Regions from separate parts of the Solibacillus sp. GQ1 genome, predicted to be linked through region 3. Evidence: riboswitches for the same ligand, from Rfam matches in the RefSeq annotation. Region 3 holds a riboswitch; each other region holds the start of a gene.
The links. A riboswitch is a leader RNA that binds a small molecule or an ion and turns the genes downstream of it on or off. The one in region 3 is predicted to bind thiamine pyrophosphate.

Region 1: another riboswitch for thiamine pyrophosphate. It lies ahead of thiW (energy coupling factor transporter S component ThiW); the one in region 3 lies ahead of thiT (energy-coupled thiamine transporter ThiT).
Region 2: another riboswitch for thiamine pyrophosphate. It lies ahead of tenA (thiaminase II); the one in region 3 lies ahead of thiT (energy-coupled thiamine transporter ThiT).

The regions. Positions count from the first base shown of each region.
Region 1 covers NZ_JCAXEX010000002.1:238,183-241,463, forward strand. Annotated here, with positions in the region: gene AC6CH1_RS13565 (SRPBCC family protein) at 1-400, shown strand, start outside; gene AC6CH1_RS13570 (VOC family protein) at 686-1,081, shown strand; gene thiW (energy coupling factor transporter S component ThiW) at 1,182-1,688, opposite strand; TPP riboswitch at 1,777-1,865, opposite strand; gene AC6CH1_RS13580 (cupin domain-containing protein) at 1,975-2,547, opposite strand; gene AC6CH1_RS13585 (nucleotidyltransferase) at 2,626-3,281, opposite strand, start outside.
Region 2 covers NZ_JCAXEX010000001.1:2,183,031-2,186,311, reverse strand. Annotated here, with positions in the region: gene AC6CH1_RS11170 (glycoside hydrolase family 18 protein) at 1-474, shown strand, start outside; gene AC6CH1_RS11165 (NAD(P)H-dependent flavin oxidoreductase) at 596-1,576, shown strand; TPP riboswitch at 1,714-1,812, shown strand; TPP riboswitch at 1,879-1,977, shown strand; gene tenA (thiaminase II) at 2,053-2,745, shown strand; gene thiM (hydroxyethylthiazole kinase) at 2,723-3,281, shown strand, end outside.
Region 3 covers NZ_JCAXEX010000004.1:44,392-47,672, reverse strand. Annotated here, with positions in the region: gene AC6CH1_RS15625 (AAA family ATPase) at 1-844, shown strand, start outside; gene yxzF (small protein YxzF) at 894-1,025, opposite strand; gene AC6CH1_RS15615 (magnetosome magnetite crystal formation protein family) at 1,094-1,426, opposite strand; TPP riboswitch at 1,542-1,650, shown strand; gene thiT (energy-coupled thiamine transporter ThiT) at 1,781-2,347, shown strand; gene map (type I methionyl aminopeptidase) at 2,535-3,281, shown strand, end outside.

The DNA.
Region 1 (3,281 bases), on a different contig from region 3:
AAAGTGGTTCTTTACATTGGAAGGGACGAACAAGGTTGCACAAAATGACCCAAAAGTAGGGGGCAGTTGGGAAATTGTAGACCACCGGCAAGGTGTAGACTACCGGGCGATCGGGAAGTATGTTGAAATCAATTCGCCTGAAAAAATCGTGTTCACTTTTAAAATGCCGCAATTCAGCGAACTGGAAGATACAATCACAGTGGAGCTGAAAGAGTTGGGACAAGGCAGTGAAATGACGTTCACTCAACTGATCCATGTTGAAAATGAAGAGCAATGGACAGATGCAGACATCGTAAAAGCTCTAGATGAAATGCGAGATGGCACAGAACATGGCTGGAATTTAATGTTCATGGGTCTGAAGGAATTAGTTGAGACCGGAAAAGTGAGCTATCAAGGTTAGGACGTATAATGAAACACAAGGTGGGGGTTATGACCATCCGGTGATTGAATTTTCGGGGAAGATTTTCTAATAAAAGGTTGAATTGTTCTACTATATCTTTATACGGTTCCAGAAGAAGTAGCCGCATCTTCGGAACAACAGCTCATCGCGAAATTTAAATATTAAATCAAAGGCACCGTCTAGTTAGGAGATGCCTCTAACTTATAGGGAGAAAAGTTCGCGAAAAATGGTAAAATAGGCTAAATTGAAGTGGTGTAAATTTGAATTCAGAAGGGGAAGGGTACAATGAAAAGCGCAAAACCATTTTTAATGTTTCAAGGCGGCGTTGCAGAAGAAGCAATGAACTTCTACACATCCGTTATCGAGGACGCAGAAATTACGAGTATTGTCCGCTATGGAGCAAATGAAGGCGGAGATGAAGGGAAAGTTATGCAAGCAACTTTTTCGATAAAAAGTCAGGAATTTATGTGCATTGACAGTAATTTAAAACATGAGTTTGGCTTCACACCGTCATTTTCTATTTTTATTACATGTGATACAGAAGAAGAAATCAATCATCTTTATGAAAAACTGCTTGATGGCGGACATCCGTTAATGCCAATCGGTGATTACGGTTTCAGTAAGAAATTCGGCTGGTTAAATGACCGTTACGGCGTGTCATGGCAGATCAATTTAGCTTAATAAAATGTGCCGGGTGCCATGACTCGATACCCGGCGCTTCATATTCTAATATATTTTAAAGTCTTCTAATAATAAATCCCTTGCGTTCAACGCCAGCTCTTCACCCAACATTCTGATAAAGCATCCCGCCAAATGCCCGATTTCTCACCATAATCTTCAGCAAGCCATAGCCTAAAAGCGCACCCGCAAACGAACTCATCATAAATGCCGGGACAAAACCGAACAGTGCCGCTTCCTGACCTAAAAATAAAATCGCAATCGGATAAGTAGCCAACGCACCGAGCAACCCTGTCCCAATCACTTCACCTACCGCTGCAAACGCCAACTTCTTCGTTTTCGCAAACAAAAATGCAGCGAGAAGTGCGCCAATCATACTCCCCGGATAGGCAAAGATACTGCCTGTCCCCATCAAATTTCTTAACGTCGATGTAAGAAACGCCTGTAATACCGCATACCATGGACCGAGCAGTACCGCCGATACGACATTGGCAAAGTGCTGAATCGGAAAAATTTTTGCAAAACCTAATGGGATATACACCAAACTGCTGAGAATCGTCGTAATCGCTGCGATAATCGCGGAATATGTAAGTTTTCTCGTTTTATTCATTTCTACCATCCTTTATAATAATTTTTGCAACAAAAAAAACCACTTTCAATTAAGAAAGTGGTATCGTAGCCTATACAAAAATAAAAATAGGGGATCGACACTACTTTCCTACGCTAGTATTACCTAGATCAGGTGCAAAGGGTACTTCTCAGCCAAAAGGCGCCCCTAGTAGTTTTATGAGCAGATCATCTGCTTCCAATATTGGGTTAATTTCACAATTATCATAACACGGCCGTTTCATTATGCAAATGCATTTTCTAAATTTGATTCCTTTGACCGAGAAAAACTACTGCTCATACCCGCCGCCATAATTACCGGGTTGGGCATGTTGCCAAGGGTTTGGCGGACCGATGAAAGTATTCGGTCTGACAGGAGCAATTGCCTGCTGCCATAAATTTTCGTTCATGCCATACGTATGGGCCATAATATTTGCTGGTGTCAGCTTAAGGAGGTCGGAACCTAAAATGACTTCCGGTGTCGGAGCATTAAAAATGGCAAGCAGATGCGTGTTGTTTTGCGTAGCGACTTCGTAATGCCACCACCCTTGAGGAACGTTCGCTACTTGACCGGGGCTAATCGGAAAATGCATCAGCTGTTTCGTAAACGGATTCAAAATCGAAACAATCGCACTCCCTGTAATACAGTAAACAAGTTCCGCCGCATTTTGGTGATAGTGCGGTTCAATCACATTATTGGCGCTAAGATATATATCAAGCAGCGATATATTATCAAGCGTATTTAACTGGTTGCCGCCCATTACATTAATAAAATTTTGCTGGTCTTTAACGAATAACGGGTTTTTATTAAGGTCGAATGTAAACTGGGATTGCACTGATGTATAATCTTGATTCGGGTTCAATAGTTCACCTCTTTTTTATTGTAGTTAAAATATGCAATAATTTACCAGTGTGTGCCTATGTCGTTAGTAGCCATCCATTTAAAAATACACATACAACGCATTGATTAATGTGAAAATTAAAATAAACAGGGTGGCACCACATACAATAATTTCTGTAAAGTGGACGAACATGACTCTTTCATAACTTAACTCAGCTTTACGAAAACCAAAGAAATTCCCATGACTGATAATATAAATAAACGTACTCACGACCATTAAGGAAGACATTAAAAACGAAATCGTTGGCAAAGAAGTAACGTAGCGCGAGTTGCCCCCTGTTTCCATATAGAGCGGAATATCCAACCTCTTGCTTAACACAAAACTGACAATGACCAGGATGTAGATAATAAGCGAAATATTAAAGGGATGTTTGCGGTAATCGATCAGATCAAGCATCATTTTTGTCTTCCCTTTATACTCCCAGTCCTTATTGTCTTCTACTCTGTCACCATTCAACATGTAAATAATACCGGCTATTACAAGCCCCGAAAATAAATACCATTCCAGCATCGTAAAAAACAGCGTCCAGTTATAAAACGGTGCGATCACAAGCGGTAGAACAACAAGTCCACTCAACCATTTATTAACTGGCTGATTAGCAGTAAGCCATTCGTTTAGAGCATGCCGTTTATCTTTTGTATGTGCTTTTTCCTGTTCCCGGTAACTGAAGATTTGATTCATTACAAAAGTGCATC
Region 2 (3,281 bases), on a different contig from region 3:
GAAATAGTGGATTTTGTTATGCTGATGACATATGAGTGGGGCTATTCTGCTGGACCTCCAATGGCCGTTTCTCCGCTGCCTCAAGTCGAACAAGTAGTACAATATGCATTAACAGAAATTCCTGCAAATAAAATTTTACTTGGGCAAAATTTGTATGGTTACGATTGGACATTACCTTTTGTACAAGGAGGAGATTACGCAGAAGCGATAAGCCCGCAACGTGCAATTGAAGTGGCCAAACGCTACAACGCAGCAATCCAATTTGACTATACAGCACAGGCACCCTACTTTAACTATTATGATGAGCAAGGGCGTTCACATATTGTCTGGTTTGAAGATGCGCGTTCGATTCAGGCGAAGTTCGATTTAGTAAAGCGATTAAATTTGCGCGGAGTCGGCTATTGGAAGCTCGGTCTGCCATTCCCGCAAAATTGGCAGCTCATCGGGGCTAATTTTAATGTAGTGAAGAAATAGCAAAAGGAAAGAAAGTCAGATGAAAAAACATCTGACTTTTTGATTGTCATCTAAATTAAGAAGGAGATTTTATTGAAGCTGATGAAGTATTAGTAGTAGCTGAATAAAAGGGGGATTATAGATGGGGAATATTCCGAAAATTTTACAAAACTTACGTATCCCAGTAATCGGGGCACCATTGTTTATTATTAGCAATCCGAAATTGGTCATTGAACAATGTAAGGCAGGAATAGTCGGGTCAATGCCTGCGTTAAATGCAAGACCGGCAAGCCAGTTGGATGAATGGTTAGCTGAAATTACAGAGGAGTTGGCCAGCTATAATGCCAAAAATCCGGATCGGCCGGCAGCGCCATTTGCCATTAATCAGATTGTCCATAAAACAAATGACCGGCTGGAACAGGATATGGAGCTCTGTGTGAAATATAAAGTTCCGATTATTATTACTTCACTTGGGGCACGTGAAGAAGTATTTGAGGCAGCACATCGTTATGGAGGCATCGTTTTCCATGATGTCATTAACAATCATTTTGCAAAAAAAGCGATTCAAAAAGGTGCAGACGGCATCATTGCTGTAGCAACAGGCGCAGGTGGCCATGCAGGTCAGCAAAGCCCATTTGCGCTCGTACAGGAAATCCGTGAATGGTTTGACGGTCCATTAGCTTTATCAGGATCAATCGCACGAGGACATTCGGTATTGGCTGCACAGGCGATGGGGGCTGATTTTGGCTATATCGGTTCACCATTCATCGCGACCGAAGAAGCGTTTGCTCGTCAAGAATATAAACAGATGATTGTTGATAGTACTGCAGAAGATATTGTATACAGCAATTTATTTACAGGAATCCACGGGAATTATTTGAAAGGTTCTATCATGAACGCGGGGATGGACCCGAGTAATTTAAAAGAAAGTGATCCTTCAGCAATGAACTTTAACGATAATACCGCAAAAGCCTGGAAAGATATTTGGGGCAGCGGGCAAGGAATTGGCGCGATTAAAGAGATTACTTCCACAAAACAATATGTCGATAAATTGGCCGAGGAATATGCTCAGGCTTATCAGGAACTGACTGGTAAAAGATCTGCAGTAACCCATCTACAATAGATGTCAGCGCATCATTAGTAACAAAATTTTTACTAACGATGCGCTATTTTGTGAATTTGTTATTGAACTATTAATTTCGTAATTTTGTGAATTCACTTGCCCGGGTCGAATTAATTTGTTACACTCGGGGTAATTAAATGCATTTGCGGGGGGACACAGCAGTGTTGAGAAGGTTAAAACCTGACCCTTAGAACCTGGCCGTTAATACGGACGTAGGGAGCAAAGTACACGCTATACATATGTACTTACTTTGGCTCCGCGTATCCTTTACGTGGAGTCTTTCTTTTGCAAATATACAAGCATTTGATTTGCGGGGGGACACAGCAGTGTTGAGAAGGTTAAAACCTGACCCTTGGAACCTGGCCGTTAATACGGACGTAGGGAGCAATGAAAAGTGGTACTTACACTTTTTGGGGACGTCTCTCTATATTGAGGCGTCTTTTTTGTGCTTCCGCCAACAAAAAGGAGGAGTAACAATGGGATTTTGTGAAAAGGTAAGGAAAGAAACGGATTTTTATTGGGAGGCTAGCTTCTATCACCCTTTTGTACAAGGGATTGCAGATGGGAGTTTACCGCTTGAAAAGTTTAAGTTTTATATGCTGCAGGATGCATATTATTTAAAACATTATACGAAAGTTCTTGCTCTTGCAGCTGCAAAAGCGACTACGGATGACGATGTTCAATATTTTCTGCAAACAGCAAAATTTATTCATGACGCAGAGCTGGAGTTACACCGTACAACGTTTAAAGAATTAGGTGTGACAGCGGATGATTTGGAACAATTCGAACCGGCTCCAGCAGCCTATAACTATGTAAGCCATATGTATAATGCAGTGCATAACGGAGATGTAGCAGAAGCATTTGCGGCAATTTTACCGTGCCCATGGCTGTATCAGGAGATTGGGCAAAGGTTAAAAGATGCATGTCCGAATGTCCCTCTTTATGAACAGTGGATTGCATTATATGCTTCCGAGGAGATGCTTCAAAATATTGAAGTACAAAAATCGATGCTGGATCGATATGCGAAAGAACAACCTGCAAAGCTAAAAGTATTGCAGGAGCATTTTAAGAAAAGCTGCTATTACGAATGGATGTTCTGGGAGATGCCTTGGACAAAGCAAAGCTGGGAACAAGGGGTGTATATAAATGAGTCTGCAAGCAATTTATAATAAACAACCATTAGTTCATTGTATTACCAACTATGTTGTCGCAAATTTTACAGCGAATGGCTTGCTGGCGGTAGGAGCTTCACCAGTAATGGCGGATGCAATAGAAGAAGTGGGAGAAATGGCTGCCCAGGCCAATGCTTTACTTTTAAATATGGGCACTTTGAATGAACGGACAATAGAGTCGATGAAGAAAGCAGGACTTAGCGCAAACATGCATAATACTCCGGTTGTTTTTGATCCAGTAGGTGTAGGGGCAACGAAGTTTCGAGCGGAGACAGCACAACAATTGCTCGACCTTTTAAAGATTAATGTAATCCGCTGCAATATTGGAGAAATGGCGGCTCTTGCGGGAGTAAATTGGGCGTCTAAAGGTGTGGATAGTGGCAAAGGAGATATCGATGTTGCAGTGACTGCCAAAAAGTTGGCTAATAACTATCAATGTATTGTGATTGTAACAGGAGAACAAGATGTTATTACTGATGGGATAAGAGTGGGATTTGTAGAGGGTGGTCATGAAAAGGTGACAAAAATGACGG
Region 3 (3,281 bases):
GGAAACGTATAAGACTGCGTTACTGCCTTTAAATGTACAGCAGCAAATTCAGGATGCGGTTGAAGCGTACAAACAAAGTGTTCATACATTATCTGTTCAAATTGCTGAGGAAGAACCTTTGCTCGAAGGAAAAGAACGAGCTGATTTAACGGCATGTGAGCAACTGATTCATGAGCTGAATGAGCAGATCGAGGCACAGTACTCGAAAATGACATTGATCCAGTCCTATGTGGAGCAATGTGAGGAGACGCGCGATAAACTTGACCAATCCGCACAGCAGATTGAAAGCTATAAAGCGAAACTGATGCAAGTCGAACATGTTTATAATTTAATTCGCGGTCAAAATGATGCGAAGATTTCATTTGAGCGGTTTGTACAAATCGGCTATTTGGAAAAAGTGACGCATGCGGCAAATGAACGTTTGCGTGTCTTATCAAATGGCCAATACTTCCTGAAATCTACAGGAAGGAAAGAAGGAAATGCCCAAAGCGGACTCAGCATCGATGTATATGACAGTCATACAGGGCAAACGCGGGATGTAAAAACACTGTCCGGTGGTGAAAAATTCAATGCCTCACTTTCATTAGCTTTAGGAATGGCCGATGTTATTCAAAGTGTTCAAGGAAGTGTGCATATCGATACGATGTTTATTGATGAAGGATTCGGTACTTTGGATGAGGAAGCGTTAAGAAGAGCAATCGATATATTGATTGATCTTCAGCAAACAGGGCGCTTAATCGGCGTCATTTCCCATGTGGCCGAATTAAAAGCAGCAATGCCGGCTATTTTGCAAGTGCAAAAGCTAAAAGAAGGCTACAGTAAAACTGAGATTATTATTAAGTAAGAAAAAAACACATTTCCCTCCAGTTAAAGTGGGAAATGTGTTTTTTGCGTCAACGTTTTGGAGTTCGTCGTGAAGTTGCTGGTTGGGGTGTAGTTTTTTTGTTGTCCATCATTTTTTTTATGATTGGATACACGATTGGTCCATATTTAATTGCTGTTTTAATGAGTTTTTTTAATTTCATTAGTAAACACTCCTTAACGAATACATTTCGTATAAAAAATATACCCAAAGATGGAGCATTCATAAACATTAACGTAAAACTTTAATCGCTTGAGCTAAATTCCATATCGCCAGGATAAACGTAATAACAACTAAAAAAATAAATCCGATAAAATGCGAACTAATAAAAAAATCCTGAATGCTCAAGGTTAAAGTGTCATTCCAGGAAAGAACGGAAGTGAAAAAGTAAATCATATAAAAAATCCCTAACAGTATCGGTATGAGTTGGGTAATAAAAGCTTTTTTAGAATGTCCTTTAACGGCATCATCTTTCGTAACAATAAATATAATTAACGGTAAAATAAACGGTGCAAAATAAAAGCTCAAATAGCTCAGTGCACTTAAACCTTTCGATTGATCCATTATTTATCACTCCTTCGTATCTAGTATATGTAATTCTATTACGTTTCAAAATAATAGCTGTTGAAAGTTTTAAAAATATTCGTTACAATGAGCATGTTCAAACAATAAAAATTAGATGTACCACAAGGGGTGCCGAGAAAGTCGGCTGAGATTGTGCACGGGATTGCACTGACTCTTTGAACCTGTAAGTTAGCACTTGCGTAGGGATGTGGATAGAATCCGACTGTTCAAACGATAGTCAGGCTTTTGTCCTGATTATCGTTTTTTACTTTTTCTAAATACCTAGAAGAAGTAAAAGTTCCATTCTATCCCTCTTCACTTTTGTTACATCGGATAAAAGAAAGGGGCATTGTTATGGACAGAAAGAAATTATTGATGATGGTGGAGATAGCGATATTTGCTGCCATCGGACTTGTGTTGGATCAAGTATCATTTAAAATGTGGGCACAAGGCGGGTCAATCAGCTTTGTTATGGTGCCGATCATGTTAATGGCCATTCGTTGGGGATTAACAGCAGGACTTGCAACAGGCTTGCTGATCGGCGTGATGCAAATGATGTTCGGTGCATACATTGTACACTGGCTTCAGGCTATTTTAGATTACGGTCTTGCATTTACAGTAGTAGGGTTAGCGGCAATTGTAAGAAAGCCGTTATTAGAGGCTGCACAATCTCTCAATAAAGTGAAAATGGCATTTTATATCGTCATTGGGGCACTTATAGGTGGTGCTTTAAGATTTGTATCGCACTTGCTTGCAGGTGTCGTATTCTTTAAAGAATATGCTGGCGATGATAATGTATGGGCCTATTCAATTATCTACAACAGTACTTATATGGTACCTGCTACTATACTTACGGCAATTATCGCAGTTGTTTTATTCACATCTGCACCTCGTTTACTGCAAAAAGTAAAAACAACATAACGAATAGAAAACTCAAAGCTTGCAGTGAGGAATACTTTTCCTGCTGCAAGTTTTTTCATATTAATAGTAGAAAGTTGTACTAAATTAGTAATTAAACGGCAAATTTTAAAATCCTTGAACAATTACAACCGATTTTAAGTATGCTATAGTTAAGGATAGACATTGTTTAAGAGGAAGGAAGTTACACATGATTGTTACTACTCAAGAAGAAATCCAGGCGTTTAAAAAAATTGGACGCATTTGTGCTGAAATTCGTGAGGCGATGAAAGCTGCGACAGTACCTGGCGTGACAACGAAAGAATTAGATGAAATTGCAGGCCGTATGTTTGCGGAAGCAGGCGCGGTTTCGGGTCCTAAAGGTGAATACGATTTTCCGGGATATACATGCATTTCAGTAAATCACGAAGTTGCACATGGTATTCCAGGTAACAAGGTTATTCAGGAAGGCGATATCGTAAACATTGATGTTTCGGGCTCTTTAAACGGGTATTTTGCAGATACAGGTATTTCATTTGTTGTTGGTGAAGGTTATGAAGATAAAGAAAAACTTTGCACTGTAGCAAAATCAGCATTTGATCGTGCAATGACAAAGGTGAAAGCAGGTTCAAAATTAAATCAAATCGGTAAAGCAGTAGAGCGTGAAGCACGTGATCACGGGTTGACAGTAATTATGAACTTAACAGGTCATGGCTTAGGTAAATCATTACACGAAGAGCCAAACCATGTATTGAACTATTATGATGCTTGGGATACAACAATCATGAAAGAAGGCATGGTGTTGGCAGTAGAGCCGTTTATTTCGGCGAAGGCTGAGCATATCGTAGAATCAGGTGACGGCTGGACATTCATTACACCGGACAAATCATTAGTTGCCCAAATCGAACACTCGATTATCGTAACTAAAGACAAACCGATTATTTTAACAACATTAGAA